DNA from 2 places in the Pseudomaricurvus sp. ABR4_320 genome. Region 2 is predicted to be linked to the other one. Evidence: predicted binding sites of a transcription regulator. Region 2 holds the regulator's gene; the other holds the start of a gene.
What was found. Region 2 encodes sigma-54, which starts transcription at its own class of promoters, with help from an activator protein. Its sites were predicted from a motif close to TGGCACANNNNTTGCNNT; they were not measured.
Positions count from the first base shown of each region.

Region 1: the regulator sigma-54 is predicted to act here: its motif matches at 10,827-10,844, upstream of glnA (glutamate--ammonia ligase).

Region 1 is NZ_JBSWVF010000010.1:1,091-17,526, reverse strand. Features, by position in the region: gene ACXAFR_RS18625 (GTPase/DUF3482 domain-containing protein) at 1-681, opposite strand, end outside; gene ACXAFR_RS18620 (DUF2868 domain-containing protein) at 678-2,201, opposite strand; gene ACXAFR_RS18615 (DUF2214 family protein) at 2,376-2,813, shown strand; gene ACXAFR_RS18610 (CPXCG motif-containing cysteine-rich protein) at 2,846-3,046, shown strand; gene ACXAFR_RS18605 (VanZ family protein) at 3,079-3,450, shown strand; gene ACXAFR_RS18600 (glucosaminidase domain-containing protein) at 3,462-4,298, opposite strand; gene typA (translational GTPase TypA) at 4,474-6,282, opposite strand; gene ACXAFR_RS18590 (bifunctional diguanylate cyclase/phosphodiesterase) at 6,461-8,908, opposite strand; gene thiI (tRNA uracil 4-sulfurtransferase ThiI) at 9,159-10,613, opposite strand; gene glnA (glutamate--ammonia ligase) at 11,034-12,440, shown strand; gene ACXAFR_RS18575 (DUF4124 domain-containing protein) at 12,656-13,174, shown strand; gene glnL (nitrogen regulation protein NR(II)) at 13,386-14,459, shown strand; gene glnG (nitrogen regulation protein NR(I)) at 14,449-15,873, shown strand.
Region 2 is NZ_JBSWVF010000019.1:60,947-77,382, reverse strand. Features, by position in the region: gene ACXAFR_RS23795 (6-pyruvoyl trahydropterin synthase family protein) at 1-351, opposite strand, end outside; gene ACXAFR_RS23790 (zinc-dependent alcohol dehydrogenase) at 372-1,373, opposite strand; gene ribA (GTP cyclohydrolase II RibA) at 1,628-2,734, shown strand; gene ACXAFR_RS23780 (hypothetical protein) at 2,738-3,004, shown strand; gene ACXAFR_RS23775 (CDP-alcohol phosphatidyltransferase family protein) at 3,034-3,519, shown strand; gene ACXAFR_RS23770 (FkbM family methyltransferase) at 3,516-4,280, shown strand; gene ACXAFR_RS23765 (lysylphosphatidylglycerol synthase transmembrane domain-containing protein) at 4,290-5,222, opposite strand; gene ACXAFR_RS23760 (alkaline phosphatase family protein) at 5,453-7,096, shown strand; gene mgtE (magnesium transporter) at 7,129-8,493, opposite strand; gene ACXAFR_RS23750 (HPr family phosphocarrier protein) at 8,590-8,859, opposite strand; gene rapZ (RNase adapter RapZ) at 8,874-9,749, opposite strand; gene ACXAFR_RS23740 (PTS sugar transporter subunit IIA) at 9,910-10,362, opposite strand; gene hpf (ribosome hibernation-promoting factor, HPF/YfiA family) at 10,366-10,659, opposite strand; gene ACXAFR_RS23730 (RNA polymerase factor sigma-54) at 10,768-12,294, opposite strand; gene lptB (LPS export ABC transporter ATP-binding protein) at 12,524-13,249, opposite strand; gene lptA (lipopolysaccharide transport periplasmic protein LptA) at 13,258-13,833, opposite strand; gene lptC (LPS export ABC transporter periplasmic protein LptC) at 13,811-14,422, opposite strand; gene kdsC (3-deoxy-manno-octulosonate-8-phosphatase KdsC) at 14,470-15,003, opposite strand; gene ACXAFR_RS23705 (KpsF/GutQ family sugar-phosphate isomerase) at 15,024-16,010, opposite strand; gene ACXAFR_RS23700 (MlaC/ttg2D family ABC transporter substrate-binding protein) at 16,412-16,436, shown strand, end outside.

The DNA of each region.
Region 1 (16,436 bases), on a different contig from region 2:
CTCAAGATAAAGCACGGTTGCCTCAGCAACCCGGCGGCGGCGATACAACCAATCATCCTTAAAAGCCAGCACAGCTTTTTCCAAAGCGGGCTCCCAATCCTGATGAATGGCTTTCAACGTCTCGAGCAATTGAATCCGCTCACTGAACCTTGCATGGTGCGCATTAAATTCGCGAATGACATTAAAGTGTCTGCGAAACGCCTGCTTCCAATCCTCCAAATACGTGCTGTCTTCTTCCTTAAAATTGATTACCGCCATACGCGGCTTGTTGATCAGCCGCAAAATCTCCATTTCAGCAATGTCGACATCCAACAGTGGACGAGAGCAGTCCACCACATAGATGAGTCCCGCCCCTTCCAGCAACGGCAACATCAACTCCCGGTCGTGGCTGAAATCCTCACGCCCTGAAAACTCTTGAACAAAATGCTTCAGCAGAGCCTCATCAGTAAGCTGAGCCTCCTGCATAAAAGCGAGCACCCGCCGAGGATTCTGAAATCCAGGAGTATCGACAAATTCCAGTACCGTCTCGCCATTTATCACCACTGGAAAGCGCTGACAGCGAATCGTATCACCAGGGAAATCACTGACCACAACAGAATCATCTTCAGTCAGCGTGGAAAGCACAGAGGATTTACCTTCGTTGGGATGGCCAACAATCGCGATCAGAGGATGAGAAGTCATTGACGTGTCTCCGCTGCATCGTCACTCTGGTCAACGGTCGACAGAATAAGAAGATTGGGCCGCGCCAACTGATGTATTTTGCGGCGCCACACCATCGCCATCGCATCCGGCAAGTCTCGCACAGAGTCTTTGCCCGGCTTGCCAAGTAACGCCAGATAGACTGACTGATTCTCCCCTCGCTGGTCAGCCAGTTGACCGAGCTCTGCTAACACTTCCTCAATCGGCGATTGCCACCCTTCCAACAACAATAGCAGCTTGCTGTCTTGCTGATATTCCGCCGCCGGCGAGAGAGAATCCATTGGAAAAACCTGCATATCGCGATTGACATGCTGAGCGAGCCATCGGTCTATCACAGCACGAGGATAACGTGACAGGGTATCGCTGAGGACCAACGCCTGGCGAAACCCGTGACCGGCTCCCTCCGTCATCGCCACCGCCGGTCGGGCACCGCGATGATGCTCGGTTTGCGCACCGGTGGTCGTCAAAAGAGGGCTGGTTAAACGTTCGTACAGAGGATTATAGATTGACGCACGTAAGCGATTACTGCCGAGAAACTGGCGCTCGTAGATATAACTTCCGATCAGCAATAGCATTCTTGGCAGCAATCCATAAACCGTAACGGACAGCAAAAGAAAGGGCCACCAGGAAATCAGAGCGCCACTGCGGGACACACCATCCATTCCTCCACCGAGCAATATCCGCGACGCCTCGATTTCCTGCAGCGACGGATAACCACTGCCTTCACCAAATAGCCAACTCCAGGGCAACGCCAACCACTGAACCAACTGACTGACCGTTTGAGCGGAATCGGTTAACGAACTCTGCCAACCGAAAGCCCGATCAGTGAACATCAACATCAGTAATGCGGTCAGCAGTACGGACACATTAAACGCGATACCAAACCATTGGGCCAAGCGCACACCCTGCAAGGTCACCAGCGGACTGTGCTGTCGAAACAAGGACTCGACAACGCTGTGCAGGGACTCTTCTCCAATCGAAGCACCATTTGACGAAGAGCGTCGCCGAGCATGAATCAGACGATCGGCAAACCACTGGCACCAGTGTAAAGGGAGGCTATACCAGGCGCTGGGAAATCCCCCGAATAGACGACCGGCGATCCAGCATACAAATAGCAATACCAACAGCAACAGCTGAGGTGCCAAGATCACAGCGAGAAACACGCTGACGTTAACCGGTACACTGCCATCGTAAGTGAGTGTCGACAGCGCCACGCTGACGCCAAGTAAACTGCCGAGCACAAGCATTCCAAACAACACCAACCCCACACTGCGCTCCAAGAGGTTTGCAGGGTCTGGCTGCAGAGGCTGCTGCTGTTGGCGACAAGACAACCAGTGCCGAAACAGTGAATCTCGCTCGACAGAGCGGGTGGAATCGCTCAGTGCAATGTTTCGATCTCGGTTTTCGAGCTCGGCGGCGTTTTTTCCGCTGTCCAGCAGACGATAGCTTTCGAAGCGTACAAGATCTTTAAACGACCAATAAAGGGGGGATGATTTTGGCACCAGGCTATTTCTTAACTGAATCAATCAGCGGCAAGGTTAAAGGGCGATAGAAGTCTAAGCAAGTCCGTACCAAAAACGGTATCATCATCGTTAACGTCACCACCTCCACGAGAGAACAGACACATATGCTCCGGCACTGCACCCCACGACCGTATCGACAATAGGCGACGCTCTATGACTGATCTACTGGTGCGCTACCTGCACTTTCTTGGCATACTGATTTTTGCATCTTCCCTTGTCGCAGAGCACCTGCTCTTGAAGGGGCGGCTGGACCATCAACAGATCCGCCGCATTGCAATAATAGATGGTTTCTACGGTGTGGGCGCTCTTTTGGTGCTGGGAGCGGGTTTATCGCTCTGGTTTTTCGTTGGTAAGCCTGCCGATTTCTACACCAATAACTGGATCTTTCATCTTAAAGTCACCCTCTTTGTCATACTCGGACTGATCTCCATTATTCCAACCATATTCCTCAGTCGTCGTAATCGTGCGGGGCTCGACGGCGTCGACATTCCTCGAAGTATCGTGATGATCATACGCCTAGAACTGCTGTTGCTGGTTGTTATCCCATTTCTGGCCGTACTTATGGCATCCGGGTATGGTTTGCCAAGCTAGTTGATCCAGGACATGAACGTAGAGCGCCACTTATGAACGAATTTCACCAACTCGGCGAAGAGCGTATTTATTGCCCATACTGTGGTGAACCTCTAGACGTGCTCATCGATGCATCCGAAGGGTCACAAACTTACATTGAGGACTGCCAGGTTTGTTGTCGTCCCATCGAGTTCTTCCTGACCCTCGATATGGAAGGAAACTCGCACCTGTCGGTTCAAAGGGACGACGAATAATTTTCACCGCAGTAAGAGATACAGCGCTATTTATGTTTTTCACACCACTGATCGATTTGATCTCTCGCCACTGGCGAATTCTCTCTCTGCTACAGCTCGCTTTCGTGACTCTGGCCTGTCTCACACCAGCGCCAGAGCTGCCTGACGTACCAGGCACGGACAAACTACACCACGTGGTTGCTTTTTTTTGCGTCGCGCTACCTTTGGGATGTGGTCGCCCTAAAAACTGGCTGTTTTTTGCCGCCCTATTGATTGCCTGGAGTGGAGCGATCGAACTCATACAACCCTACGTCAACCGAGTTGCCGACTGGGTAGACCTTGGCGCGGATACTTTAGGTGTTGTTTTGGGCGTTATTACAGGCCAAATGTTAAGTTGGCTACGCACGGAAGAATCGGCGCTGTAACTCACGTCAATTCAAGATGGCGTTTCTGACTGCTCAAATTTGCGATAACTGCGGATCATCGCTTTCACTTCACTAACGTATGCGTCACGTCGCTGGGAATAATTTACCAAGCCATCTGCCAGCACCAAGCCGTTTAACGGCTCGCCAGAATCTCTCAAGCGGGCGCGAATATCTCGCAGAGGCTTGTACGCGTCGTGAGTATTAAGATTGAGCAAATAATTCTGAATGGTGTCGCCAATGTTATCGAAAGCGGCCAATTCATGGGTCGCCCCAGCGGCTCTGGCACTCGGCACCACGCCGCACCCCTCGGTATAACACCATTGCCCAAACAGGTTATTTGCGGTTTTAGCGAACCGGGAACGTCCCCATCCGGATTCCTTCGCCGCTTGCACTAATGCCAACTCCAACGGTATTTCGTCGACACGGCGAGTCAATCTGGCAACCAATTGCTGCTGTTGTTCCAGTGTTGAAAACGGATCCAAAGATTCAGCGTCTGCGGGATCCTCTGCTTCTCCAGCGTCGCTTTCCGGCATTACTAGCCGGTATTGAGTCGCCAGTTCACGCAGAGATTTTAAATTGCGACCTTTGAGCGCCTTGCCCGCATCAAGTTTTTTTGACAACGCCAGAACCTTTGCGCGCTGTTCTGCAACAAGCGCATTCTGCTCATCAATAATGGGCGTCAAATAGTCAAAGAAAGCCTCTTTCAATTCATCGGATGATTCATATTGTGAAAAATCTGGTAGAGGCTCAACGTCAGGCGCTTCGACACCGGAGAGGTTTAATAGAAGAACGGCGGTCAGAGCAAGCACGATAGTAATCGCAAAAAGGTAAAGTGTCTTTTTTGTCATATCCACACAAGTCATCCACGGCCATTATCGTATTCGTGGAATCGAAGTGTCAAAAGCAACTCCCCACATGAAAGACAGCAGGCTTACATTGCTGAATTGACAGCAGTCTACCCCATAACAGGAGCTTGCGGTAGGTCGCGGCGGAGGGCGTACCCTTCACCGCGATAAGCAGGGTTTACTTTTTGGCGCGTTTTCTTTCGTTTTCTGTCAGCAGTTTCTTGCGGATTCGAATAGACGCCGGTGTAACTTCTACCAGCTCGTCATCTTCAATAAACTCAAGCGCCTGCTCAAGGGTATGGCGAATGGGCGGTGTCAGAGTCAGCGCCTCGTCCGTACCGGCAGCGCGGATATTGGTCAGCTGCTTGGCTTTAGTGGGGTTTACAACCAAATCGTTGTTGCGGGAATGAATTCCGACCACCTGACCTTCATAGACATCAATACCATGGCCGAGGAATAGGCGTCCGCGGTCTTGCAAGCTATAAAGGGCGTAGGCCAGTGTCTTACCTTTAACCATACTGACTAGCACGCCATTCTTACGATGAGCAACTTCGCCATCTTTGACGGGACCATAGTGATCGAAGACGCTGGTCATAATTCCTGAACCCGACGTCAACGTCAGAAAGAGACCACGGAAACCAATTAAACCGCGCGAAGGCACAACGAATTCCAAGCGAACGCGGCCTTTACCATCGGGAGCCATGTTTGTCATTTCAGCACGACGCAGACCCAGCTCTTCCATAATGGATCCTTGATGCTGCTCTTCCACGTCGATAACAACCTGCTCGAAGGGCTCTTGAATCTCGCCATCGACTTCTTTCTGCACAACTTCAGGACGGGATACACCCAACTCAAAACCTTCACGGCGCATGTTTTCGATCAAAACGGACAGGTGCAATTCACCGCGACCGGAAACGATAAACTTGTCCGCGGTATCGCCTTGCTGGACGCGCAGCGCAACGTTATGAATCAGCTCCTGATCCAAACGCTCCTTGATGTTACGGGAGGTCACAAACTTGCCCTCCAATCCCGCAAATGGCGAGTCATTGACCATAAAGGTCATGCTAACGGTGGGCTCATCCACGGTCAGCGCGGGTAAGGCTTCTACACAATCGGGATCGCAGAGGGTGTCGGAAATACCAAGACCATCAATACCATTGATACAAACAATGTCACCGGCGCTGGCTTGCTCTGTATCGATCCGCTCCAGGCCGAGATAACCTTTTACATTCAAAACACGTCCACGGCGCTGAGAATCGTCAGCACATTTGATAATCACTTGCTGGTTTGGCTTCAAGGTTCCGCGAGTAATGCGGCCAATACCAATAACACCCACGTAGCTGTCGTAGTCCAGAGCCGATACCTGCATCTGGAAAGGGCCTTCCGGATCGACCTCTGGCGCCGGAACATTCTCGACGATCATTTCGTAGAGCGGCGTCATGTCTTCTGCCATCTCTTCCGGATCCATACCCGCAATACCATTTAAGGCAGAGGCATAAACAACCGGGAAATCCAGCTGCTCATCGGTGGCGCCGAGATTGTCGAACAAATCAAAGACCTGATCCATAACCCAATCCGGACGGGCACCGGGGCGGTCAATTTTGTTAATCACAACAATCGGACGCAGGCCACGTTCGAACGCCTTCGACGTCACGAAACGGGTTTGAGGCATGGGGCCATCGACTGCGTCGACCAACAGCAACACGGAATCCACCATGGAGAGCACGCGCTCTACCTCACCACCAAAGTCGGCGTGCCCCGGAGTATCAACGATATTGATTCGGTAGTCCTGCCACTGGATCGCGGTATTCTTAGCCAAAATGGTAATACCCCGCTCCTTTTCCTGATCGTTGGAATCCATGATCCGTTCTGTCCCTTCGTTTTTGCGGTCTAGGGTGCCGGATTGGCTGAGGAGTTTATCAACCAGAGTGGTTTTACCATGGTCAACGTGGGCGATAATGGCGATATTGCGAAGTTTCTCGATCACAGGAACATCTCTACGTCAGGGAAGCAAACTCCCGTGGCGGGAGGGGGCTAGCGAAAAGGCCGGGATTATACTCTGCTGCCCCAGGCCAAGGAACCAGTTATCGTCACAGAGCGAACAATTTTTATACAATATAGCGAACAAATCCGCGACCTCGCGCTGCGACTCTGCCGATATTGGCTTACATCACCACATACGAGGGGGAATGGACAAAATTTACCACCTCCGCGGCGGGCATTGGACGCGCAAAATAGAACCCCTGTCCCTCTCGGCAGCCGTGCCGACTCAAATAATCCAGTTGGGCTGAGGTTTCCAGCCCTTCCGCAACGGTATCAAGGGAGAGTTTGCGGCACAGATCCAGTAGCGACGCGACAATTTCGGTGGACTCGGTATCTTGCTCCAAACGTGTGACAAAACTGCGATCAATTTTCACAGAATCAATAGGAAGGTTTCGCAGGAAAGTCAGAGAGGAATAACCTGTGCCAAAGTCATCGAGACTTACCTTCACCCCGGCATTGCGAAGGCGCGTAAGATGATCAATGACAAGCTCTTCGTCAGTTAAAATACTGGTCTCGGTCAGTTCGATTTCAATTCGTTGAAGATCAATCTGAAATTCTCTGGCCAGCATCAAAAAGTTTTCTGCAAAATTTTCCTGCGCCAACTGCCTCGCGGAAATATTTATCGCGACTCTCACCCCCGGAGGCAAAATTCTGTGCCACTGCTGAATGTGATAAAACGCCTCAGCGATAATCCATCGCCCGAGGTCGTAAATCAGCTGGGAGCCTTCTGCCAGAGGAATAAACTGCGCAGGCGACACATAGCCCAACTCAGGGCTTTGCCAACGAATCAGCGCCTCAAAGCCACCGATCTGCATCGTATCCAGCTTGATTTTCGGCTGAAAATGCAGAGAAAACTCAGACAGCTTGAGCCCTCGTGCAATTCTCTGCTCCATTTCAAGACGCTCACTAACCTGCTTGTTAATCGATTCGGTAAACAGATAGTACTTGTTCTTACCCAGTCGCTTAGCTTCATACATCGCTAAATCGGCATTCCGAAGCAGGGTATCTGCATCTTCTCCATCGTAGGGATAGATCGCCACGCCGACACTCGCGCCGACACTGACCGGGCTTCCTGAAAGACTGATCGGCGCATTTATATCGGTAATTAAACGCTCAGCAACGACGGCAATGTCCCTGGCGCTGTCGACATCATTAATAATGGCGTTGAACTCATCGCCTCCTCGACGACTGATCAATGATCCCCCCTCGCCCTTATCCGGGCGAAAGTCGTTGGTGCCACCGGAGATCAGATCACCGCCTCGCAGACAACGACTGAGTCGGTTGCCAACCTCGACCAATAATTGATCACCTGACGCATGCCCAAGCCGATCATTAACCTTTTTAAAATCATCCAGATCGATAAACAAGATTCCCAGCATGCGATGTTTGCGTGCCGCCGTCTCAATCATCTTCTGCAAGGAGTGCCGAAGTGTCTCGCGATTCGGCAGGCGAGTCAGTGGATCGTAGAATGCCAGCTGAGTCACCCGCGCGTTGGACTCTCCGAGCTGCTTGCCCATCACCCGGAAAGCATCTGCCAACTCGCCCATCTCGTCCCCGGACCGAATAGGAATATCCGGCTCATAATTGCCGGCCGAGATGGTTCTGGTTGCCCTGATCAGCTGGTCTATCGGACGCACAATCCAACGCGCTAATTGTGCATAGAAGATCAACACAACCACAGAAATCAGAACCGCCACCGCAATAAAAGCTGCGGTCAGTAAATTTCTGGTATGCATCAGCAAGGCATTCTTATCCAGCAAGGTGCCAAACCAAAGCCCGTTCGCGGCTGGATGCAACATCATTTGATACGAGTGGCTGTTAAACTCAACCGCGATGGTTTCCTCATTGCCTGCCAGCAACGCCGGCTGCATATATCCCTGGGGCAGTTCGTCGACCTGAATTGACTCCGACTTACTGAGAATTTTCCCCTCTTCGTTACTGAAAAAGAGCAACAGATCTTCAGTCTGGTTGAGCGTAACCAACCGTTGCAAAACGGTATTGTTGATATTCATCGCCAGATAGCCCAAATCCCCGGACTCCACGGAACGCACCGGCAGAAGCAACCGGAAAATCCGACCGCCTTCTGCATCGTCGACACCATACATGCGGTAGCTCCCCGGCGCAGGCAGCCGACCTGAAACCTGAAGCGGAAATCCAAGCGGCGTACTGTTTCCCACCAAGCCAGTGACGGAGGCACTTTCCAGCGCACCAGAGGTGTCGTAAACCGCCATTTCCACCAGGCTTGAATTCAGCTTCAAAAATTCCCGCAGCGCCCGCTGCAACGACAGCGCAGACGCCCGATCCGGCTCGCCACGATAGGCGAGCAGTTTCTCAAGGAAATGGGCGTTATCTGCCATACCTCGGTAGAAATTGAGATTGCGTTGCAGATTGTAACCAACAGACTCGTTAATCCGCTTGGTCAGCAGGCGCTGCTTCGACAGCGCCTCATCAAAAAACCGGCTGGAAAAATACCAATATCCCCCACCGCTCAACAGGGCGAGCGGAATAATCAGCAAACCGAGGAGCATTAAAAGCAGCTTGCTGCGCAGCCCCATGGAAATCCTCAACACATCGACAACCTTTTGAACGGAACACGGTGAAACATCCCGCGGGGCGGGATTAGCCAGGTAGCCTATAGACAAAAGCTGAGAGACGTAGATTCAAGGGAAGATAACTGCTGGTGATTAGAATAAGGAGTCGCACTGGCGCGCCTGATCCATGTATGCAGTTCTACCGCCGAGCACCTATAACCGAGGCCCTGGTTCATTAAGTATAGAACAAAACCGGCAACAGGCTGCCAATCCAAAGGCCCAATCTTAGTTATTCAGGACGCCATACGGAAACGTTGCGATGCCCCGCATCCCAGAGATTTGCAGCCTGCAACTGGCTGAGCACCCCTTTATCGCAATAGAGCAGATAGTGAGTGTTCGCATCCAGCCCGGAAAATTTCGTTGGCAGCTGGTAGAAAGGAATCATGATAATTTCAGCGCCAACATCCCCCAGCGGTCGCAACTCGGTTTCAGTTGGATGCCGCACATCGATAACCACCTGACCAGGTGCAATAACTGGCGACACACTCACGCTTTCTGCCAGCTCGGGCGAGGGGCGCAAATTCTCAATACTGTTGAATTCCCGCCCCTGAATCGCAGCATCTAAAATAGAGAAATCAAATCGGGCTTCTTCGCCCTCCACACGATACGCCTTGGCCCGCGTTGTCGGCTTACGGGATATAACACCGCAATACTCAGGAATCGATGCGACCAACTCCTCGGCCCCCATCGCCCGAACACTTTGAATAATCTCGCCCTTTCCACGCGCCGCCAAAGGACGCAACACCAGATGATCGGTGACGCGATCAATTATCGCCAGATTCGTCAACGTTTGACTGGACACCTGAGCGATGGCCTCCCCGGTAACCAGCGCAGGGACATTGAGCTCTTCCGCCATCGCTGCCGCAGCACGCAGCATCATTCTCTTGAGGATGACACCCATGTAGCGGTTATCCACTTTCTCCAGAATTTCCGTCACAACGTCTTCAAAAGGGATGGTGATAAAGAGTGCCTTATGGGAGCGTGCATATTTTTGCCAGAGAAAATACGCCACCTCTTTTACGCCGACCTCATGGGCCGCACCCCCTAACCGAAAGAAGCAAAAGTGCGTACGAACACCTCGGCGAATCATATCGAAACTGGCAACGGTAGAATCGAAGCCGCCGGAGATCAGTGACAAAACCGGCTCTTGGGTTCCCATTGGAAAACCACCCAAACCAGCAAGCTGACGCTCCACAATAAACGCTCGCTGATCTTTGATATCCACCCGAAAAGTGATATCCGGCTGTTTCAAATTAACACCGGCAGCATTGCTACCACGATTCAGGTGTGAACCAAGAACCCGCTCCGCGTCAATAGAAGAAAACCCATGCTCCCCAGTTCTCTTGACCCGAACACAAAACGTCTTTCCCTCGACCTGTTTGGCCCAAATTGGAACCACCTGCTCGACAACATCATCAAGCGTCGCAAAGCTAAACGACTCCACCACATCGACATGGGCAATTCCCGGGGTCGACGCCAGAATCACCTCCAATTGCTGGACCTGTTCTGGCGTTTCAGGATCGGCAAAGATATCCAGGCGATCCCATTCGCGCACAATCCGAACGTCGAAGGGTAACTCTGCGGTTAACGTCTTTAAATTCTCACGAAGCTGACGGGTAAACCGCTTACGGACCGGTGGACTTTTGATGGTAATTTCTGGAAATAACTTTACGACAAATTGCATGATGGCAGCGGAACTGATTGATCGAATTGAGCTCCATTATACGCGATAGAAGGAATAGGCTGAAAATTCGCAAAAACTTTCGACCACACCGATCGCACCAATAGTGGGCACATTTTATTTTCAGCACCACATTGGCGCCCTTCACCTATCTACTGATAGAGACCTCGCAACGATACGCGCGCCACAGTGAGCAATTATGTTGCAGAATTTCAATGGCATATTATTTGCCGGTCATGTTTCCACTCTTAGAAACGCACTGATCTCGCACAGGAGTAGAACACACACTTGCGTCGTCTCGTTAAAGAGTGAAGAATGCGAACGGACTTTTCGCCGAAACTGCCTCGAATCGATGCAGCAGACGGGAAGATTATCCTAAAAAACGTTACTTTGACTTAAGTTAGGCCATCTGGAGGCACCCGCATGTCAGAGAAAACTCTGAGTTTGATCAAAGAGAGCGAAGCCCGCTGGGTTGATTTACGCTTCACCGATACCAAAGGTAAAGAACAACACGTCACGATTCCCGCTAGAGCTGTTGACGAAGAATACTTCGAAAACGGGCAAATGTTTGACGGTTCTTCAATCTCCGGGTGGAAAGGAATCAACGAATCCGACATGATTCTCATGCCGGACGACAGCACCGCAATTCTCGACCCATTTACCGATGAGCCGACAGTAATTTTGCGTTGTGACATCATCGAGCCGTCCACCATGGAAGGCTACGATCGTGACCCCCGTTCCGTTGCCAAGCGCGCGGAAGAATATCTGAAATCTACCGGACTCGGCGACACCGCCTTCTTTGGTCCAGAACCTGAATTCTTCATCTTTGACGACATCAAGTGGGGCGCTGACATGAGCGGCTCTTTCGTCAAGATCAATTCTGAAGAAGCCGCCTGGGCTTCTGCCATGGACATCGCCGATGGCAACATGGGTCACCGCCCTCGCGTCAAAGGTGGCTACTTCCCCGTACCTCCAGTTGACTCACTGCACGACATCCGTTCTGCCATGTGTAACGCCATGGAGCAAATGGGTCTGGACGTAGAAGTACACCACCACGAAGTTGCCAACGCTGGCCAGTGTGAAATCGGTGTTTCTTTTAATACGCTCGTATCCAAGGCTGACGAAACTCAGATCCTGAAATACTGCGTTCACAACGTTGCTGCCGCTTACGGCAAAACCGCGACCTTCATGCCTAAGCCACTGGTTGGAGATAACGGTTCTGGTATGCACTGCCACCAGTCTTTCTGGAAAGATGGCGTCAACCAATTTGCTGGTGACGGCTACGCTGGGTTGTCTGAAACTGCCCTTTACTACATTGGCGGTATCATCAAGCACGCGAAAGCACTGAACGCGTTCACCAACCCAGGCACCAACTCGTACAAGCGTCTGATCCCAGGCTTTGAAGCACCGGTCATGCTGGCATACTCTGCCCGTAACCGTTCCGCGTCACTGCGTATTCCTTTCGTTTCTTCTCCGAAAGCAGTACGTGTAGAAGCGCGCTTCCCTGACCCAATCGCCAACCCATACCTGGCCTTCGCAGCATTGCTGATGGCTGGCTTGGACGGCGTCAAGAACAAGATTCACCCTGGCGATCCTGCCGATAAAGATCTTTACGACCTGCCACCTGAAGAAGCAGCTGAGATTCCACAAGTTTGTGGCTCTCTCCGCGAAGCACTGGCTTCTTTGGATGCAGACCGCGAGTTCCTGACTGCCGGCGGTGTATTCACTGACGACATGATCGATGCCTACATCGAGCTGAAGATGGAAGATGTTTACCGCGTTGAGCACACCACTCATCCGGTAGAATTCGACCTCTACTACTCTGTATAAGTCGCTCAAGCAAAGCGGGTTTCTCAACCCGCCACGCTGAAAAGGCCCCATTGGGGCCTTTTTTATTGTCGCTAAAATCTTCCTGTGTTCATAAATAAACCAACCGGGTATAGTAAGCCTGAAACATGCGCCAAGCAGTATCGGCCATTGTTAAACAGCTATACTGCACGACACCCGAAGAGACTTTATCAGAGCCAGACAGTAGAGATATGACTATGACTCGCTTACTGTTCGCCACACTGATCACCGTCAGCCTTTGCAGCGCTGCCAGTGCTCAGGTGTACAAAACCGTTAATAAAGACGGCAGTGTTACCTACAGCGACAGCCCCCAAAACGACGATTCGAAACCCGTTGAACTGGAGCCGCTCAACACCCAGCCCGCGATCGCACCACAAAACCAGTCAAAAATAACTCCCAGCCAGAAACAACCGCTAGAAGAATCCCTGCAAATTCAGATCGTTGATCCCCGAGACGGAGCAACCGTCCCGCCGGGACAAAGAGATCTCCTGGTTTCCGTGGGCCTTAGTGATCCACTACCCAATGGCTATCTCATTCAGGTATTGCTGGATGGCAAACCCGCCAGCCCCCCAAGCCAGGAAACCGATGTCGCAATCGGCAACCTCGTTCGCGGCGAACACACCATCAGCGCGGTATTGGTCGACAGCAATCGTAAAGTCGCTATCCAGTCAAAACCCGTCACGGTTTTCGTGCAACGCGCCAGCATCGCCAACTGACAGGCTTGCGTAAAACCCCGCCCCGCTCCCGACTTTCTATAGACAAGCCTTCGCTCACGCACTACTTTAGCGCGTAAAAGTCGGGCAGATTTCTACTATAAATGCCAAAAACCGCTGAAATCACCGAATTAGGGCGAGTGCGCCCTATTGGTTCGCTTTTTGCTGAATTAGCAGCCAGATTTCAATAAGTCGATAAAACGTCCGAGACTTAATGGTGATAGAACATCAATTTAAATCCGTATTTGATCACTTAAACATCTCTCTGGTTGTTATCGACCGGGCCTTACAGATCAAGTATCTGAACCCTGCCGCAGAGATGTTGTTGGCGATCAGTGGCGCCCAGGCGATCGATAAGCCATTCCTCAAACACTATCGTGAGGACGGGACACCAGAAGAGGTGATCCTGCAGGCGGCCGCGAATCACTCGCAGTTCACAAAGAGACGCGCCAACTGGCATTTGCACAACGGCCAGAAGTTTACCGTTGACTACAGCGTAACCCCGCTTCCCGACGCCGACCTGTTGATCATAGAGATATTGCCTCTGGATCATATTTTGCGCATCAGTCGCGAAGAAACGCTGATCTCCTCTCAAGAAACCACACGCAATCTGGTTCGCAGCCTCGCTCACGAAATCAAAAATCCGCTGGGCGGAATTCGTGGCGCAGCCCAGCTGCTGGCTCGAGAACTGCCAGACCCAACGCTGGAAGAGTTCACCCAAGTCATCATTGAAGAAACCGACCGACTGCGCAATTTGGTCGACCGCATGCTGGGTCCGCGGCAGTTGCCGCAATTTGAACGCATTAATGTGCATGAAATCGTCGAGCATGTAGCCAAAGTGATGATCGCGGAATGCGGACTCGACATCTCCATTCAACGGGACTACGACCCCAGTATTCCTGATGTCGATGCCGATCGTGAGTTTATGGTCCAGGCACTTTTAAACATCACCCGAAATGCCATGCAAGCGCTGCTGGAATCCGGGTTGAACCAACAGAACACCATAACCTTGCGCACACGCATTAAGCGTCAGCTGACCATCAGCCATCACTACTACCATCTGGTTTGCCGCATCGACGTCGAAGACAATGGCCCCGGCATTCCAGAAGATATTCTCAACGATATTTTTTATCCGATGATATCCGGCCGCGCGCTGGGAACTGGCCTAGGACTCGCCATCTCTCAAAATATCATCAATCAACACCACGGCCTGATCGAATGCGAAAGCCACCCTGGCCAAACCATTTTTTCTATCTTCTTGCCTTTGGAACAAAGCAATGCCGCCTAACAACGTATGGATTATTGACGACGATCGCTCTATTCGCTGGGTACTGGAAAGAGCCCTGCAACAAGAGGGAATCAACTGCACCGCTTTCGAAAACGGGGATAGAGCCCTAAGCGCACTCAAAAACGATCGCCCCAATGCCGTCATTACCGACGTGCGCATGCCGGGCACTGACGGCCTGGCACTGCTGAAGATCTTCGCAGAAGAAGCGCCGGGACTGCCGATCATTATCATGACCGCCCACTCGGATCTCGACAGTGCTGTGTCAGCCTACCAAGGCGGCGCATTCGAATATCTTCCGAAACCCTTTGATGTCGACGAAGCCGTCGCCGTTATCAAACGCGGCCTCGCTCATGCCAATGAAGAGCAACGCGAAAGCGAGCCTCCCGTCCCCGAAGTTGGCGCCGAAATCATTGGTGAAGCCCCTGCCATGCAGGAAGTCTTTCGCGCCATTGGTCGCCTGTCGCAATCCAACATAACGGTATTGATAAACGGCGAATCCGGAACGGGTAAAGAGCTGGTCGCCAGAGCCTTACACCGCCACAGCCCACGCCGCAACAATACGTTTATCGCATTGAACATGGCCGCGATTCCAAGAGACCTGATCGAATCAGAACTCTTCGGTCACGAAAAAGGCGCTTTTACCGGCGCTGGCGGGCAGCGCCAGGGGCGCTTTGAACAAGCCAATGGCGGCACCCTGTTTCTCGACGAAATCGGAGACATGCCCGCGGAAACACAAACGCGATTATTGCGAGTACTGGCCGATGGTGAATTCTATCGCGTAGGCGGCCATACCGCGGTAAAAGTGGACGTTCGAATTATCGCGGCAACCCACCAAAACCTGGAAACGCTGGTTGAACAAAATCGCTTCCGCGAGGATCTCTTCCACCGCCTGAATGTTATTCGAATTCACATTCCGAAGCTGTCGGATCGCCGCGAAGACATTCCAAAGCTCGCCCAGTATTTCTTCCTGAAAGCCGCCCGCGAACTGGAAGTTGAACCCAAAATTCTACTGCAGGATACCGAAAACTACCTCTGCAATTTGAACTGGCCAGGCAACGTTCGCCAGCTCGAAAACACCTGCCGCTGGATCACCGTAATGGCGTCTGGACGAGAGGTTCACCTCGAGGACCTGCCGCCGGAATTGATGGACAGCAAGCCCGAAGACAGCCCTTCCGGCGACTGGGAAAAAGCACTTCGCCACTGGGCGGATCAATCCCTTGCCAGGGGCCAAAAGGACATCCTTTCGGTCGCCGTACCGACTTTTGAAAAAGCACTGATAGAAACCGCACTAAAACACACGGCCGGCCGCAAGCGCGATGCCGCGAACCTCTTGGGCTGGGGGCGCAATACACTGACCCGCAAGCTCAAAGAATTGGGCATGGCCGATGACGGCGATGGCGACGGGAACGACTAGAGTTCCGCCCCACCATCAACAGAACGCCAATTCAGATTAGAGTCCTACTGAACGATGATCCCGGATAGCGGCTAACGCGGCTTCCGGGATTATTGCGTTATGGGGTATTGCGTCGGATCCTCTCCGGGAGCCTGATAGCGCTTCTTAGCGTTACGCCAGTACCCTGGACGCTGTTGAAACACAGTCAATGAAATACGACGAAAACTCGTGAAGCGACAATCTAACAACAATCACTGAACGCAATCCCGATTGTAGGCACTGTCTTTGCCGACCCACCACCTATCCGCAACCATAGCCCCTCCTCTCTATGGCGATGAAGTCGCTACTGGCACAATCAGCACCTACGAAACACGACAATATTTCTAAATAAAGCGCTCTTAGCAATCGACAACAATATTTACCCGAGTACGCGAAAGAAACATCTCTTTTTCTTAACTATCTTTGGAATGCGCTCACTACTTATTAGGGTGTCTCTCAAAAAATTTGAATTTTCTTACAACACAGCGGTCTATCATCGCCGGAATGTTACAATTCCATTCACGTGTTTTTTTATTTAAGAACCG
Region 2 (16,436 bases):
GGTGACGCGCAACTTGCAGATCCGGTGACTGCCGGGGCCAAGTTGTTTTTCAGCCACAGCCGTAGCGAGCTGGTCGAAGACATATTTGGTGATGACCTCGGTGGTTGATACCTTACCTTTGAAAGCCTCAAGTTCATCAAGATTCTGGTAGTTAAGGGGTTTCAGTATGTCACCCAATACACGGGTTGCTGCGCCAATATCCACGGCAAGTCCGTCTTCATCAACATCCCGCGTAAAAAACGCCGCGTCGACAACAAAGGTGGCGCCGTGCATTGCCTGTGCCGGTCCAAAAACGGGGCGCGGGAGGCTGTGGGCGATCATGACATGATCACGAACTTCTATTGCAAACATGATAGGTTTTCCTTAATTGATTAGTAACGAATCCGGTGGCAAAGGGTATTCGGATTGTTGATGACTTCTCCGTAAGCCGCAGCGATCTCATCAAATAACGTCTCGCCCGAGATTAGTACGTCCAGCGTGTCGTCGGTAAGTAATTCCATCGCCTTGTTCAGTCTGCGAGAGTAGTCCCAGCGCGCCCTATTTCCATTGGCGACGGCGCCGACTTGAGAGCTGATCAGCGACAAGCGTTTGGAGTGAAATGCGCCCCCCAGATAGAGCGTCAGAGGCTCGGTGCCGTGCCAACTGGCCTCTACAATACGGGCTTCAAATCCGGCACAGTCCAACGCATTTTGCAGGGCGTCACCAGAAGCACTGGTATTTATCAGGACATCGAACTCTGCATGCTGTGGAAGGGTTTCTGAAAAGCAAATACCAAGACTCATGGCGATGGTATTTTTCGATGAATTCGGGTCGACGAGAATAACTTCGGTTCCCGGGATACGGCTAGCCAGATAGCCTGTAAGTGCGCCCACGACACCGGCCCCGAATATCAAAACTCTGTCGCCCGGCAGTATGCTGGCATCCCAAATGATGTTGAGAGCGGTTTCCATATTGGCGCTGAGAACGGCGCGTTGCGGTGGTAGTTCAGCAGGTAACAGACTCACGTTTTGCGTCTCAATGACAAAAGCTGACTGATGAGGATGTAGTGAAAATACCGATCGACCTAGTAGCTGTTCTGGACCTTCAACAATACGTCCAACATTGGCATAACCGTATTTAACCGGAAAGGTAAAGTCGCCACCCATGCCGGGACCGCGCATGCGCTCTCGTTCTTGCTCCGGTACTTTACCTTTAAAGACCAACGATTCTGTGCCGCGACTAATACCGCTGAACTCGGTTCGTACTAATACTTCGTCGCTTACTGGAGAGCGCAGACTTTCTTGACGCAATTCACAGGTTTCTCTTTTAAGAAACCAGAGCGCTCGAGCTTGCTTGTTTAATGGTGTCTCCGATGAGGAGGGTGGACTTGACACATTAACTCCTGATGAATTTTTGTCACGCTTCGTATTTGTCGAAGTGGTAGTGGGTTTACGGATTTCTTTACATTTCGGGGCACATGAAGATAAAAGTTTTTTATCGACTGGGAGTTTTCAAACCAGGGTGTTCTTTTTTTCGTAATTGTTAGGTAACTGGTCGCAGAGCTTAGCCGATCTGGTATGACGCTTGGCAACCACACCTATCCTTTAATCTGATTGCGAGATCGGCAGCAAAATAATGGGACCGTGTTATGTACTACTCTGAGCGCAATACTTTTAAATTTTCTACACCGGCAATGGAGGTTGAACGAGCTGTTGCCGAGTTGCGCTTCGGTCGGCCGGTTTTACTCCGGGATGGGGATCAGTATACAGCTGCTCTTGCCCTCGACTGCGCCGCCCCGGAGATATTTGCTCGGTTCGCGGAAGATACTGAGAACCGCCATTCATTACTGTTGACGGCTCCTCGAGCTAAGCAACTAGGGGTAATTAATCCAGCAGATATTTCAGTTGCGCTCGAAGGTATAAATTTCGACCATGCTTCCAGACTTTCTTATGGACTTAATGCAAAGCTTCCTGATGACTGGAGCGAGGCAAGCAAATCAATGCTTGTCGCTGCGGAATTGGCTCGTACAGCGCTCCTGCTGCCCGCCGTCGTCTGTGCGGATGTAACGCATATTCTCGATCGTTTTGCCGCTTGTCAGATCCTGGACAGCGATCTCTTGGATAAAATTGATTCGGCGCGTCAGCAGCTCGAAAAAATCGTACGGACTCGAGTACCATTAAAGAATATTGGCGATGTAGATTTTGTCGTCTTCCGCGGTGGGTTGGCCCAGCGAGACCAGATCGCAATCGTCGTTGGAGAGCCTGATGTCGGTGGTCCGGTACCTGTGCGTATTCACTCTTCCTGCATTACCGGTGATCTTTACGGCTCACTCAAGTGTGATTGTGGTGATCAACTGATCCGGGGGCTTTCGCATCTAAAAGATGCTGGCGGCGGCGTGCTGGTTTATCTGGACCAAGAAGGGCGCGGCACAGGAATAGGGTCGAAGATGAGGGCCTATGGATATCAGCATCTTGGGTTAGATACTATTGATGCGGATGCAGAACTGGGTTTCAGCAGCGATCACCGTCGCTATGAAACTGCAGTATCGATGCTGCGCTCGCTGGATATCCACACTGTCGTGCTCTACTCGAATAATCCTACCAAGATTGCAGCGCTCCAGGCTGGAGGCATTGAGGTATCGGCACGACAACCTGTTTTCGGTAGCATTACCGATGAGAATCTGCATTATCTTCGCACTAAAATGCTGCGTGCTGGTCATCAGTTTGATGCCGAAAAACTCTGGGCCGTGGAGTAATTTATGAATCCCTCACTCGCGTACAAAGTTGAAGCTCAAAGTCATCGCGGTGGCAGTGTAGTCGCTAAACGGCTACGCATCAGTGCGTCCGCCACGCTGGGTGCGGTTCTGCTCGCTTCGGTGTTGGCCTTTGCTGCGCTGGACGCGCATCTCGGACTGGAGGCTAGCGCACTCATTCTTGCGGTAGGGATTATCTGCGCGAGTTTTTTTTTGTCTTGCGAGGACTCAAATACCACCCCCATCAAAAATTTGGTGCGGCTAATACGGTAACGGCCGTTCGTACGGGAATTGTCAGTCTGGTGGCCGTAGCCATTCTTTTCGGGTCCGACTTGTCTTCTGAATCGGTTGCCATCTGGATTATTTGCGGGCTTGTGCTTTTGGCACTTCTTCTCGACGGCGTCGATGGATACCTCGCACGTTTGTATGCTCAATCTTCAGAACTTGGAGCCCGTTTCGATATGGAGATCGACGCGCTACTCATTCTTATCTTATCTGCCGCCGCTCTTTTGTTGGATAAGGCCGGTTGGTGGGTGATGGCGATTGGTTTTATGCGATATGGGTTTGTACTCGCGCAAACATGGCTTCCTGAGCTAAAGAGACCTTTGCCCCCGTCTTTTCGTCGAAAACTGATTTGTGTGGTTCAGGTTGCAGCACTCTGCCTGATGCTTGTTCCGTTTGTGGTAGCTCCGGTCTCTTCAATTATCGCGTTTGCCGCTCTCGTTCTGCTGAGTTATTCCTTTGCGGTTGATACTTGCTATCTGATTCGTGAGAGGGGAAAAGCATGATGGGGTCTGCTCGAGTCTCGACTTTCGCCGGTATCACTCGTTCACTGCTAACCTACTACGGACAACCCTGGCGCAGATGGGCTTTAAAGCGTTTTTATGACGAGTTGATCTCGCCTGGCGATTTGGTCTTCGATATCGGAGCTCATGTGGGGAATCGCAGCAAGACGCTTTTATTGTTAGGTGCTGACGTCGTAGCGGTAGAGCCGCAGCCAGCACTTGCAGACTTTATTGAGCGACACTTTGGTCGAGATCTAAAGGGATTTGAGCGGATTGCCGTTGGTGCTGAATCGGGTGAAATTACCCTGAATATTTCCAGTCGCCATCCGACCGTAAGCAGCACATCCCGAACATTTCTGGATTGTGTGCGTGACGACGAGGCATTCAGCCAGGTGACTTGGGACAGAAAAGTCACTGTGCCGATGACCACTATTGATGTTCTCATTGAACGCTACGGGATGCCCCAATTCTGCAAAATCGACTGCGAAGGCGCTGAGGCGGAAATCCTTCGTGGTTTGTCGGAGCCGGTCAGAGTGGTTGCCTTTGAATATCTTCGCGCTATGCCCGTCGTTACTAAAGAGGCGATTTCCCGCTTGATGACATTGGGCGACTATCGATTCAACCGAGTGATTGGTGAGCGACACAGCTTCGTTGAGACCGAATGGAAAGAGGCTGGCGATATGTTGGAGATTATGAACCAATTGCCCGACAATGATTTATCTGGGGATATTTACGCGCGACTTCACGAACCTTTATCAATTTAACAATGGACATCACGCGTTGGCCTTGTTGATTTTTACCTGCAAGAGAGTTATTGCGATCGCAATGAGCCCGGGTAGGGCTGCACCAAGTAGGGAAATAACGCCGTAAACTAGGCTTGCGGCGAGTCCTTCGGCGGCAGAGTAGCCGAACAATGGCCAAAGTGCGGCGGCGGCCGCCTCGCGAGTGCCCCAGCCACCGATACCGGCAGGTATCAACATGGTAAGCAGGCACAGAGGAATTATTGTAATAGCGGCCATCGCAGGCAGTGGTGCCCCAACTCCGTCGGACGCAATCAAAAACGTCGATAGATAGCCACCAATCACCAGTACACTCAACCCTATCTGCACAAGCCAAGCGCCTGAGTCGATGAAGACCGCGTGTAGTTCGGGGCCGACCTCGCGAATGCGTCTTGGAATCCAGGCTTTGCGAAACGCAATACCCACTCCAATTCCCGTAGCTATTACGGCCGTGATGATCCAGATAAATTCGCTGTCCCCGGAGGGCAGGCGCTGTTGCAGTAGCCTCGGCCAGGCCAGCAGGCCGAGGCAGCACAAAGCGAAAAATGCGAGTTGTCCGGAAAGTCGCTCAAGAAAAACCGCAGCTGAGGGTCTTTTCCAGCCACCTGATTCATCGGTGCGGCTGCGGTAGGCGCGAATGGCGTCGCCAGCGATGCCGCCAGGCAGAAGCAAATTTAGCGCACTGCTCAGGTAATACTCACGGATCGCCACAGACGTTTCGATCTTGTGCCCCAGTCGGCTGGCGGTGAACTTCCAGCGATAGGCCGAAGCGACAATTTGTAATTGAACGGCAACAAATGCGATCAATAGGTGAACCCAGGTTACTTTCTGCCAAGCGATGGCCAGACTCGCTGGATCGGCGATATGTATCGTAGCGGCCAATAAGGCGACACAGATAACAATCGACAGTATGGTGAACTTGTTCAAACTCTAACCCTTGGCGTAAGAATGCTCGTATACCTTCTTTTCGCCTATGAAAACTCTGTTGAATTACATCTGTTGCCATCGCCGCGTTATCCATGAAGTCCGCAGATTCACGCGCACCCTGTGACGACTGCCTTTCCAATCTTGTTTGATTCGCGCAGGTTGCCTTGCCAACATTGATCAGAATATTCCCAGGTTGCAAGCCAGACCACTCTTAAATTACGAGCAGATAGATGACAACAGCCGGTAAACCAGGCGAGCGACCGCCCTTTCCCGCAGAGGCCTTTTGGTGGGCTTGGGTTCTGGTCTGCCTAGTTACATTATTTACGCTCAATTTGCCTAATCATCCCAATGATTTTCGGTTGGTTGCCTATGCGCGTCTTCCACTGGAAGTGCCTTTAATTTTGCTTGGCTTATTGCTGTTGCCACGGCGCTTGGCGATCTATTTTGCGGTGCTGTCTACTTCATTTCTGATGCTGGCATTACTTCTCAAAGCCTTAGATATTGGCGTTCATTTGGCGTTTCAGCGACGTTTTAATCCATACCTGGATATGAAGATGGTGGTGGATGGCTGGCGTCTGCTCTCGGGAACGATCGGCAGTGCGATGGCCGGTTTGTCGATCTGCTTGGCGATCATTCTCGCGGCTGCGCTGGCAATATTAAATTTTCGTATACAGCGCCGTTTGATTGTGGTGCGTGATGGCGTGACGACGAAGTTACCCATCGTCGCCGCGGTGACGGTTCTTGTGGTCGGGCTTGGTATCGATTCAACGGATTCCCGTATGTCTGCCATAGTCAATTTTAACGGCACGATACTTCTCTATGAGCGCATAGGGCTAATGCAAAAAACTGCCGAAGATATGCGTAATTTTGAGCGCGAACTCGCTAAAGAAGATGACGTTGCGTCTACGAATAATCTATTTGCCGGCGTCAAAGGTCGTGATGTTGTTTTGGTCTTTGTGGAATCCTACGGTCGCAGTTCGCTTGAGGATCCCCGTTACCGTGTGTTGATCAGGCCGCGTCTCGGCAGCGTGCAAGCGCAGTTGCAAAAGGCTGGATTGCATGCGGCAAGTGGTTGGCTGGTTTCTCCAACGGTTGGAGGATTAAGCTGGTTGGCCCACGGCACCTTTCTGTCAGGTCTGTGGATCGATAGCCAAGCGCGTTATAGCCGCTTGATGAATAGCGAACGCAAAAGTCTCAACCGGCTCTTTCAACTGGCCGGGTGGCGCACCAGCGCTATTATGCCCGCAATTACGATGGATTGGCCCGAGGCTGATTACTTCGGTTATGACCAGATACTGGCGGCTGACGACCTGCAATATGAGGGCGAGCCCTACAACTGGGTTACCATGCCGGATCAGTACACTTTGAGCGCTTATGAACGTCTGGCCAGAAAGCCGACCCATGAGGCTGGCAAAGACAATATGGCTGAGATTGCTCTTATCTCCAGCCATGCGCCCTGGACACCAGTGCCCACATTGATCGATTGGGACGATGTCGGCGATGGTAGAGTATTCAATCAACAGGCCGTGAGTGGTGAAACCCCGGCAGAGGTCTGGGCTGATAACGACAGTGTGCGCGAACATTATATCGATTCCATCGACTATTCGTTGCAAACGTTGGGTAGTTATATGGAGCGGTACGGAGAAGACGCGATCTTTATTATTCTTGGAGATCACCAGCCGGCGTATCTTGTGACCGGGCCTAATGCCTCTCGCTCAGTGCCAATACATATTGTCAGTCGTGATAAAGCTCTGATCGATCGTTTTCGCGGCGAGGGTTTTACCTCGGGTATGATACCCGCGTCCGAAGAGCCCGAACTCACCATGGATAGCATGCGTAATCGGCTAATCCGACTGTTCGGCAAGCCAGATTAGCGCATATGCCGGGTCGCGTTTTGTTCTTGCGGTCAGGCGTAGAAGTAGGTGGCGAGGCCCAAAAAGGACATAAAGCCAACGACATCAGTAACCGTCGTCAGCGCCACGCTCCCGGCGAGGGCAGGGTCGATATTCATCGCGCGCATGGTAATCGGCAGCATAGTGCCGGCGACGCCGGCCGTAATGAGGTTTATCACCATTGCGACGGCGATTATCAGAGAAATGGTGGGGTCTTGGAACCAGATTCCAGCGATGACCGCCATGGTTGCCGCCCAGAGAATGCCATTGAGCAGACCCACTCGAAATTCTCTAGAAAGCAGCCAGGAAACGTTGCTTTGGCCAATCTGTCCCAGCGCCATACCGCGAATAACCACCGTGAGTGTCTGACTGCCGGCGACGCCTCCCATGCTGGCAACAATCGGCATCAGTACGGCGAGAGCCACAACTTTGTCGATGGTTCCCTCAAACATACTGATGACGGAAGAGGCCAGCAGTGCTGTCAATAGATTGATACCCAACCACATGGCCCGGCGCGGTGCCGTGCGCATTACGTTGGCAAAGGTGTCTTCTTCCTCATCCAGACCGGCCATACTCATGAGTGAGTGTTCGCGCTGGTCGATAATAACGTCGACCACGTCGTCAATGGTAATACGGCCGACCACTTTGCCTTCACTATCCACGACCGGCGCTGAAATCCAGTTATGTTTTTCAAACAGGCTGGCAACAATGGTTTCCGACATGTCAGCAGGGATGGGCTCGACGTCCGTGATCATGATCTCCCGGACGGTGGTATTGGGCGAGGAGGTAAGCAGTCGTTTTAGGGGCAGCAGTCCGACGAACTCATCGCGGCTGTTCACCACAATCAGGTTGTCGGTGGAATCCGGTAGCTCGTCATGGCGTCGCAAATAACGGAGCACAACATCCAGGGTTAGGCGGGCACGCACGGTAATGGTGTCCGTATCCATGATACCGCCAGCGGTATCTTCATCGTAAACCAGGACCTGTTCGACACGGGCACGATCCTGAGCGCTCATCGCCGCCAGGACTTCTTGAGTTACTCGATCAGGTAATTGCTGCAGAATGTCGGCGAGGTCATCCGTAACCATGCCTTCGGTCAGTTCAACAACCGCATCTGTGTCCATCTGACTCAGAATTTGCGCCTGCACATCCTCAGACAATTCCTGCAGAACTTCCGCTTCCGCTTCTTTGTCGATTAATTCCCAGACAAGCTTTCTTGTCGGTGGCGGAGAAGAATCAATCAGATGGGCAATTTCTACCGGGCGCAGGCCGTTGAGCAGCCTCCTTACCTGGCCTTTGGTTCCGCTATCCAACGCCTCATTGATTTCAGTAAGGGTGCTGTGAGTAAGGTCGTGTCGCTCTTCGCTGGTTAATGCCATGCAATTGATTTCTGAAATTCAATGGGTGGGGGGATCGGCCTCTTGTGTTGACCGATGGTTTTGTCGCGGTTTCGTCAGGCGTGGTTAATGGGTATCTTACTCCTCTTCGTTGAAGCGATTATTAATCAGTTCGACGACGGCTGCCATGGCTTCTTCTTCGTCGTCGCCATCGACGAGGACCTCAATTTGCGTACCCTGATTGGCGGCAAGTAGCATGAGTGACATAACGCTTTTGGCATCGACAGATTTACCATTCAACCCGACTTTAATTTGGCTTGAAAATCGAGCGGCGCATTTTGAAAACAGGGCGGCGGCGCGGGCATGCAGGCCAAGCTTGTTGATGATCGTGACCGTTTTTTTCAGCATGAAGTCCTCGTCGTTTAGCGGTGGCCGCCTGTCTGAGCCCTCTCCAGTTCCCGGTGGCGGAATTGTGTGTTCGAATACGAATGGCGAAAATGGTTGTGCAGCTGTTCACATACGTATACGGAGCGGTGGTGGCCTCCTGTACAGCCGATAGCGACGGTAAAATAGCTGCGGTTGTCGGCGTCAAATGCAGGGAGCCAGCGGTCTAGGTAGTGGATGATATCATTAACCATTGCTGATACCTGCTCGCTCTTTCGCAGGAAATCGATGACAGGGGGCTGTTGGCCTGTAAAACCACGCAGTTCTGTGTGCCAGTAAGGGTTGGGTAGACAGCGAACGTCAAATACCAAGTCAACATCGACAGGAATGCCATTTTTGAATCCGAAGGAAACAAATTCCAATGCCATGCCTGGCGCATCATTCGCCACAATTCTCTGCTTGATTAGGTCGCGCAGTTGGTGAAGTGTTAATGCTGTGGTGTCCAGTGTGAGGTCTGCGCAATAGGCGATGGGTTCCAGAAAGTCCTTCTCTTTGGCGATCGCCTCGCGCAGATCTGTGGCTAAGTCACTGAGCGGATGACGGCGCCGTGTTTCGCTATACCGCTGAATTAGTTTTTCGTCACTGGCATCGAGAAATAAAACTTCGCACCTGAGTCCTGGAATCTTTGCCTGCGAAAATATTTCCGGGAACTTTTGTAAGTCTTGGAGGCTGTTGCGTGCGTCAATGCTAACAGCTAACTTTTGATTGTGTGGATGCCCCTGCAGTTGGCTGGCTAACGCGGGTAACAGGGACGCAGGCAGATTGTCGATGCAATTAAATCCTGCGTCTTCTAAAACGTGTAGTGCAGTACTCTTGCCGGAACCGGAACGCCCGCTAATCACCACCAGACGCATAGTTGCCTCCCGCTGCTGAAAGGATGTTCTTTTAGTTTACCTTGAAAACCCGGGCTCATCACGGCGCAATGGATAAGAATCTCACGGCGGTGTAATTTGTTTCAGGTTCAGATGCTCGCTTATGCGTAGACCTACGTGATCGCCTGGAAAATGGACTGATTTAATCCAGGCTGATAGCGGCTGAGTAGAGGGTTTCGCAATCGGGTGCGGCGCGCAGTGAGTTTAGATAACCATTGTCGTTCAGTCGCTCAACTAGGCTGGCAAGTGTTTGCAAGTGAGCATCGTGGGCCTCATCGGGTACCAGAAGAGCGAAAACCAGATCAACGGGTTTTTCGTCGATGGCATCAAAGTCGATACCTTTTTCCAGGTGCAGCAAGGCACCAACCGTATTGGAACAGGTTTTCACCCGACAGTGCGGGATGGCAATACCATTACCAATACCTGTAGACCCCAGCCTTTCGCGAGCTGTCATGCTGGTGAAAATGTCGTCAGCACTGAGATCGGGAAGATCTTCAGCGATAAGTTCCGACAGAATCTGCAGGGTGCGTTTTTTACTAAGAGACTCAACACCGCAGGCACAGCGGTGTTGAGTGAGAATGTTTTTAAGCTGCATATCTCAACGATGATGATTTTTCAGCTTCTCTTTATGCTTTAACAGTTGCCGATCCAGTTTGTCAGCCAGCATATCGATCGCCGCGTATAAGTCCTCTGATTCGCAATCGGCATAGAAGTCTTTTCCACTCACGTGGACAGACGCCTCTGCCTTCTGGCGTAGTTTATCAACAGACAGGATCACATTGGTACTGGTTATTCGATCATGATGACGTTCGAGTCGATCCAGCTTGTTGGTTACATAGTCTTTTATCGCTGGAGTAAGATCGATGTGATGTCCACTTATGTTGATTTGCATAGATTGCTCCTCTTTTGTGTGTAGACCAGCGCTGTTGGCTGGTGGAGAAGTCGGTTGGTGCTGGACTTCTCTGCATTCAGACCCAAAACAGGGTCTTGAAAATCGATGTTATAGGAGTCTTTTACGTTCATTTGATGGCGGAATGTTGAGAGATTCGCGATATTTGGCGATAGTGCGTCGGGCAACCTGAATACCCTGGTCCGCCAGTAGACTTGTAATTTTGCTGTCACTCAGTGGTTTTTGCGGATTTTCTGCAGCGATGAGTTTCTTGATAATGGCGCGAATAGCCGTTGAAGAGCACTCACCGCCGGATTCCGTACTGACGTGGCTGGAGAAGAAGTACTTGAGTTCGAAAATGCCCTGAGGGGTATGCATATATTTTTGCGTTGTCACCCTGGAAATTGTGGATTCGTGCATGCCGACAACTTCTGCGACATCGTGCAGTACCAGAGGTTTCATCGCTTCTGCCCCATGATCAAGAAACGCACGCTGTTTTTCGACAATACAGGTGGCTACTTTGAGTAGGGTTTCGTTACGACTCTGAAGACTTTTCAAAAACCAGCGGGCTTCCTGCAAATTGTCGCGTAAAAAATTATTGTCCGTGCTGCTGTCGGCGCGTTTCACCATGGCAGCGTAGGTGTCGTTAATTCTAATTTTAGGCGCAATTTCAGGATTAAGGTTAACCGTCCAGCGATCATTTTGTTTGGTGACGAAAACATCGGGTACGACATATTCGGTTTCACCGATGTTAATTTGATCTCCAGGCCTCGGGTTCAGGCTCTGGATCAGCAGGATTGCATCCCGCAATTGAAATTCTTTAAGTTTGGTCTTGCGCATCAACTGCTTGTAATCCCGGTTGCCCAGTAGCGCCAAATGTTCTTTTACGATGAGCTTAGCATCTTTGAGGGCGGGGCAGTCAGGCAGTTGATTGAGCTGTATCAACAGGCAGTCACTCAGGTCTTGGCCGGCAACGCCTGGGGGGTCGAATTGCTGAATTCGATGTAAAACGGCCACGACTTCGTCGAGTTCGAGCTCCTCCAGTTCAGATTCCAGCCCCTGGAAAATTTCATCGACTGTAATGCTGAGAATTCCGTTGTCTTGAACGGCGTCAATGATGGCCATGGCAATGATCTGATCTCGATCGGACATGGGGGTCAGATTCAGCTGCCAGTTCAAATGCTGTTGGAGACTTTCGTCTGTTCCGCGACGGGACTCAAAATCACTGTCTTCCTGCTCGGGAGAGGCGAGGCCGGTACCGGTAGGACCAGCTTGGTAGACATCGTCCCAGCTGGTGTCGACGGGCAGATCTTCAGGTATGGATTCGTTCCAGTCGCCTTCTGCGTTGGCGGTATCTGTCTCGTTTTCGTTGTAGTTGGTCGTCTCTTCAGCACTGGAAGCCTCAGAGTTTGAGGTTTCTGTCGAACTGTTTTTATCGTCGCCGTCTTTGCTGTTTTGCTCCTGTCCACCGCTGTCGACGTCTTCGTCGGATATTTCCAGCATCGGGTTGGAGTCGAGAGCTTCCTGGATTTCTGCCTGAAGATCGAGAGTGGATAGCTGCAACAACCGGATTGCCTGTTGCAGTTGAGGGGTCATGGTCAGCTGTTGACCAAGTTTAAGCTGTAACGATTGTTTCATATCTACGTCGATTACCGATACCGCCGCAGTGAGAGACCGCGATGCGGAATTTGAAATACCGTGTGGCCGCAAGAGAAAACCGGCTGAGCAACAAGCCGAGCGAGTTTCTGAGCTTTAAATCAAGAGTAACCGAGTTGAAACATTTTGACAAGCAAGAAATATGCCTGTTTTTTGGCGCTTGAAAATATTAATTTGGGGAGAAGTGTGGCGGGGTTTTCAGCTCTGGTTACTATAGTCTGAATTGATGACCGAGGTAAACTTCTTTAACAGTCTCATTGGCCAGAACGCTGGCAGAATCGCCTTCGGCAATGATGTTGCCTTCACTAACGATATAAGCGTGTTCGCAGATATCCAGCGTTTCTCTCACGTTGTGGTCGGTAATTAATACGCCGATCCCGCGCTTTTTCAAGTGCTGAATAATATGTTTGATATCGCTTACCGAAATGGGGTCGACTCCGGCGAAGGGTTCGTCCAGCAGGATAAATTGTGGATCTGTCGCCAGTGCGCGGGCGATTTCGACTCGTCGGCGCTCACCGCCGGAAAGTGCCATACCCGGGCTCGAGGCAATGTGGGTAATATGAAATTCGTTGAGAAGTTGATCGAGCTTTTCCTGCTGTTGCTGGCGCTTGAGGTCTTTACGGGTTTGCAGTATCGCGAGAATGTTATCGGTGACGCTCAGTTTGCGGAAGACAGAGGCTTCCTGCGGCAGATAGCCGATCCCCGCGCGGGCCCGACCATGCATGGATAGGGGCGTTATGTCTTTCTCGTTGATAATGATCTTGCCGTGATCGGCATTAATTAACCCGGCAATCATATAAAAGCAGGTTGTTTTGCCAGCGCCATTGGGGCCGAGAAGTCCAACGATCTGGCCGCTGTTGACTTCGAGGCTGACGTCGCGAACGACGGCACGCTTGCGGTAACTTTTGGCGAGGTGAAGTGCGTTTAATTTTGCCATGAAATCTGTCAGTTGCTGGTTTCGTCGGATGTGGTTGGTGTGGCTTGTTTGGGGGGGATTACCATGCGAATGCGGTCGCCCGAGGTCTGAGTCGATTCTGCGTCGCGTGAGTCTGCACGCAATACCTCTGTCTTAAGGTCGTATCGAATGACTTTTCCGGTGAGCAATGAGCCGTCACTCTGTTCGACGGAGGCGCTTTCTGAAATGCGCAATTTCTCTTCGCTAAGAAAATACTCGATGGTTTTTCCCTTTGCGGTTATTAGCCCTTTATCTTCTGCAGGCTGCTGTTGATACTGAGCCAGATCGCCGGTTGCTGTCACTTTTTCGACGTCCTGGCCGTTGCTCTTTATGACAACCTTATCGGCCAAAATCTGTAGCGTTCCCTGGGTCATGGTCACGTCGCCAGAATAGGTCGTGATGCCGTTGCGTTCGTCGCGCTCAGCGGCATCCGATTCAATATGAATCGGTTGGCTGCTGTCGCTTTCCAGAGCTAGGCTTGGCGGAGAAAAGGGGAGCAACAGCGCAATGGTGCAGAGCGCAGGAGCAGAGCGTCGCATTCCCTTAAGGGGTGGTCTGAACTTCATGGATTCCTCTAACGGTATTCAAAAGCCGAAGTACATCTTGCTGCAGGTACGCTTCCATGCCGACAGCTGTGGTGCGGTTGCCGGGAGATTGAATATCGACCGCTGCATCGGTCTTAGCGATTTGAGGGGTGGGTAAAACGGTCATGCGTGGACTGTGTAACTCGCTGACACCCCCGTCGGCTAAATTTTTCCACAAGTGTACCTGGCCAGACAGATTGATTTGTTCATTGTTTTTGGTGGATTCACCGGTATCTGCGGTCAAGTGCCAAGGCGGTTGGTCCTGGCTGTAAAGGGTCAGGTCTGGGGTTTGAAATACGATTAGCGTTTCGCCGGGGCGAGGGCTGGAAGCGGCATCATAATGGTCAATTTGCTGCGCAATTAAGAGGCTGTGCAGTCGGCCGGATTCATCGAAACGGCGGCTTGTCGCGTCCTCCAAAATTGCGTCAGGGAATGCCTCAAGTTGCTTTTCCGTCGGTTGATCTGTCGTAAACAAAGACTCAGGAGGCGAGTCCCACAGCAACACAAATAGCGCTGCTAGCAAAAAGACTAGCAGTGGGAAAAAAAACTTTGGCAGGTGGCGGATGTTCACAATGAGTTTGGCATGCTCGATGGTTTAGCGGATTTTGTTATCTGCGCTCATAAATATTTAGCCAGGGCTGAGTCGTAGCTTCCCTGAGCGATCATAATCAGATCACAGGCTTCTCGAACGGCGCCCTGGCCGCCTGCGCGATGGCTCTGCCATTGGCTGTGTTGGACCAGTGCCGGGAGTGCGTCAGCGACCGTCATGCCGAGCCCCACTCGTTTGATAACGGCAAGGTCTGGATAGTCGTCTCCCATGTACGCGATTTCCTGCATCTCACAAGGGTGCTCCGTCAGAATTTCGTTGAGTGCCGTTAATTTATCTTCGCGACCCTGAACAAGAACTGAAATGTTCAAATCGCTGGCGCGCCGTTCGACAAGTTGACTGGTTCTGCCGGTGATGATGCCGACTTTGACTCCTGACTTCTGCAGCATTTTAATGCCATGCCCATCCAGGGTGTTAAAGGCTTTTAACTCTGAGCCATCGTTGCCGAAGTATAGTCTGCCGTCGGTGAGGACACCGTCGACGTCCAGCAACAGCATTTTAATCGGCTTTGCCAGCTGCAAAACGTCTTTGGGAAATTGATACATAGGGGCTATCTGCTCTTTCTTTAAATGACGCCGGCGCGCAATATGTCATGCATATGGACAACACCAACGGTCTGATGGTCGTCATTTTTGACAATTAATGCGGTAATCTTTCGCTCTTCCATGATGCCCAGAGCCTCAGCTGCCAACATGTTGGCGCTAACCGTCTTGGGATTGGCAGACATTACCTCGGCCATTGTGGCGCTACCGAGGTCAATGCCCTGGTCTATACTGCGACGCAAGTCACCGTCGGTAAATACCCCGAGCAGGCGATTGTTTGTGTCCACAATCGTTGTCATTCCGAAACCCTTTTCCGTCATTTCAAGCAGCGCTTTGGACAGGGGAGCGTTTTCTTCTACTCGCGGAACTTCGCCATCTTTGTGCATGATATCTTCCACTTTTAGCAGAAGTTTACGACCCAATGCGCCTCCCGGGTGAGAAAAGGCAAAGTCTTCAGCGGTGAATCCGCGCGCCTCCAATAGCGCGATGGCGAGGGCGTCTCCCATCACGAGAGTGGCAGTGGTGCTGGTCGTTGGGGCCAGGTTAAGCGGGCAGGCTTCACTCGCCACGCTAATGTCCAGGTGAACATCTGCAGCACTGGCCAGTGCTGATTCGGATTTTCCAGCCATACTGATAAGAGGAATTCCCAAGCGTTTTAGCAGAGGCAACAAAGTGACGACTTCGGCCGACGTGCCAGAATAGGAAATTGCGATGACAACATCATCGCGGGTGATCATGCCGAGATCGCCGTGGCTGGCTTCCCCCGGATGCACGAAGAAAGCGGGTGTACCTGTGCTAGCCAGCGTGGCGGCGATTTTGCTGCCGATGTGCCCGGACTTTCCCATGCCCGTAACGATGACTCTGCCTTCGCACTGGAGAATCAGCTGACAGGCTTTGACAAAAGCTTCATCAATGCGCTCTGACAGGGCGGCGACAGATGTCGCTTCCAGATCGATGGTTCTCTGAGCTGAAGCAATCAGCTGTTTCGCGTCCAGTAGTGGCGTTTTCATATGTTGATAACCGTGTCTTAAGCTTGGGCGTTAGAGGCCGGATAATGTGGCTTGGTTCGGATAAAAAATGACGAATTTGGGCGCGTAAGTGTTGTAGATATACCTGTTTCGCGGTCAATGATACAATTACGCGCTTTTATGCGGACACGTAGCCATGCGCCGTCGTGTTCACCTCAGGTTCATGGTCGCGCGTATAACGTGCATTTATCTGCGTCTGAAAGCGACGCTGGAATGATCCGTTGCGGCGGAAATTATGTAATGACATCAGCACTTTGTCCATTTCCGAAGACCGGGGTAAGCGAACCAATACTCTCAAATGTCATCTGACAGAAATGACATCGCGTGGCCCCATGTAACGAGGCCCGTACAAATACTTTCGCCTGTAGCTTAGAGGTTTTGATATGAAGAGTCTTAACGCATTGCGCC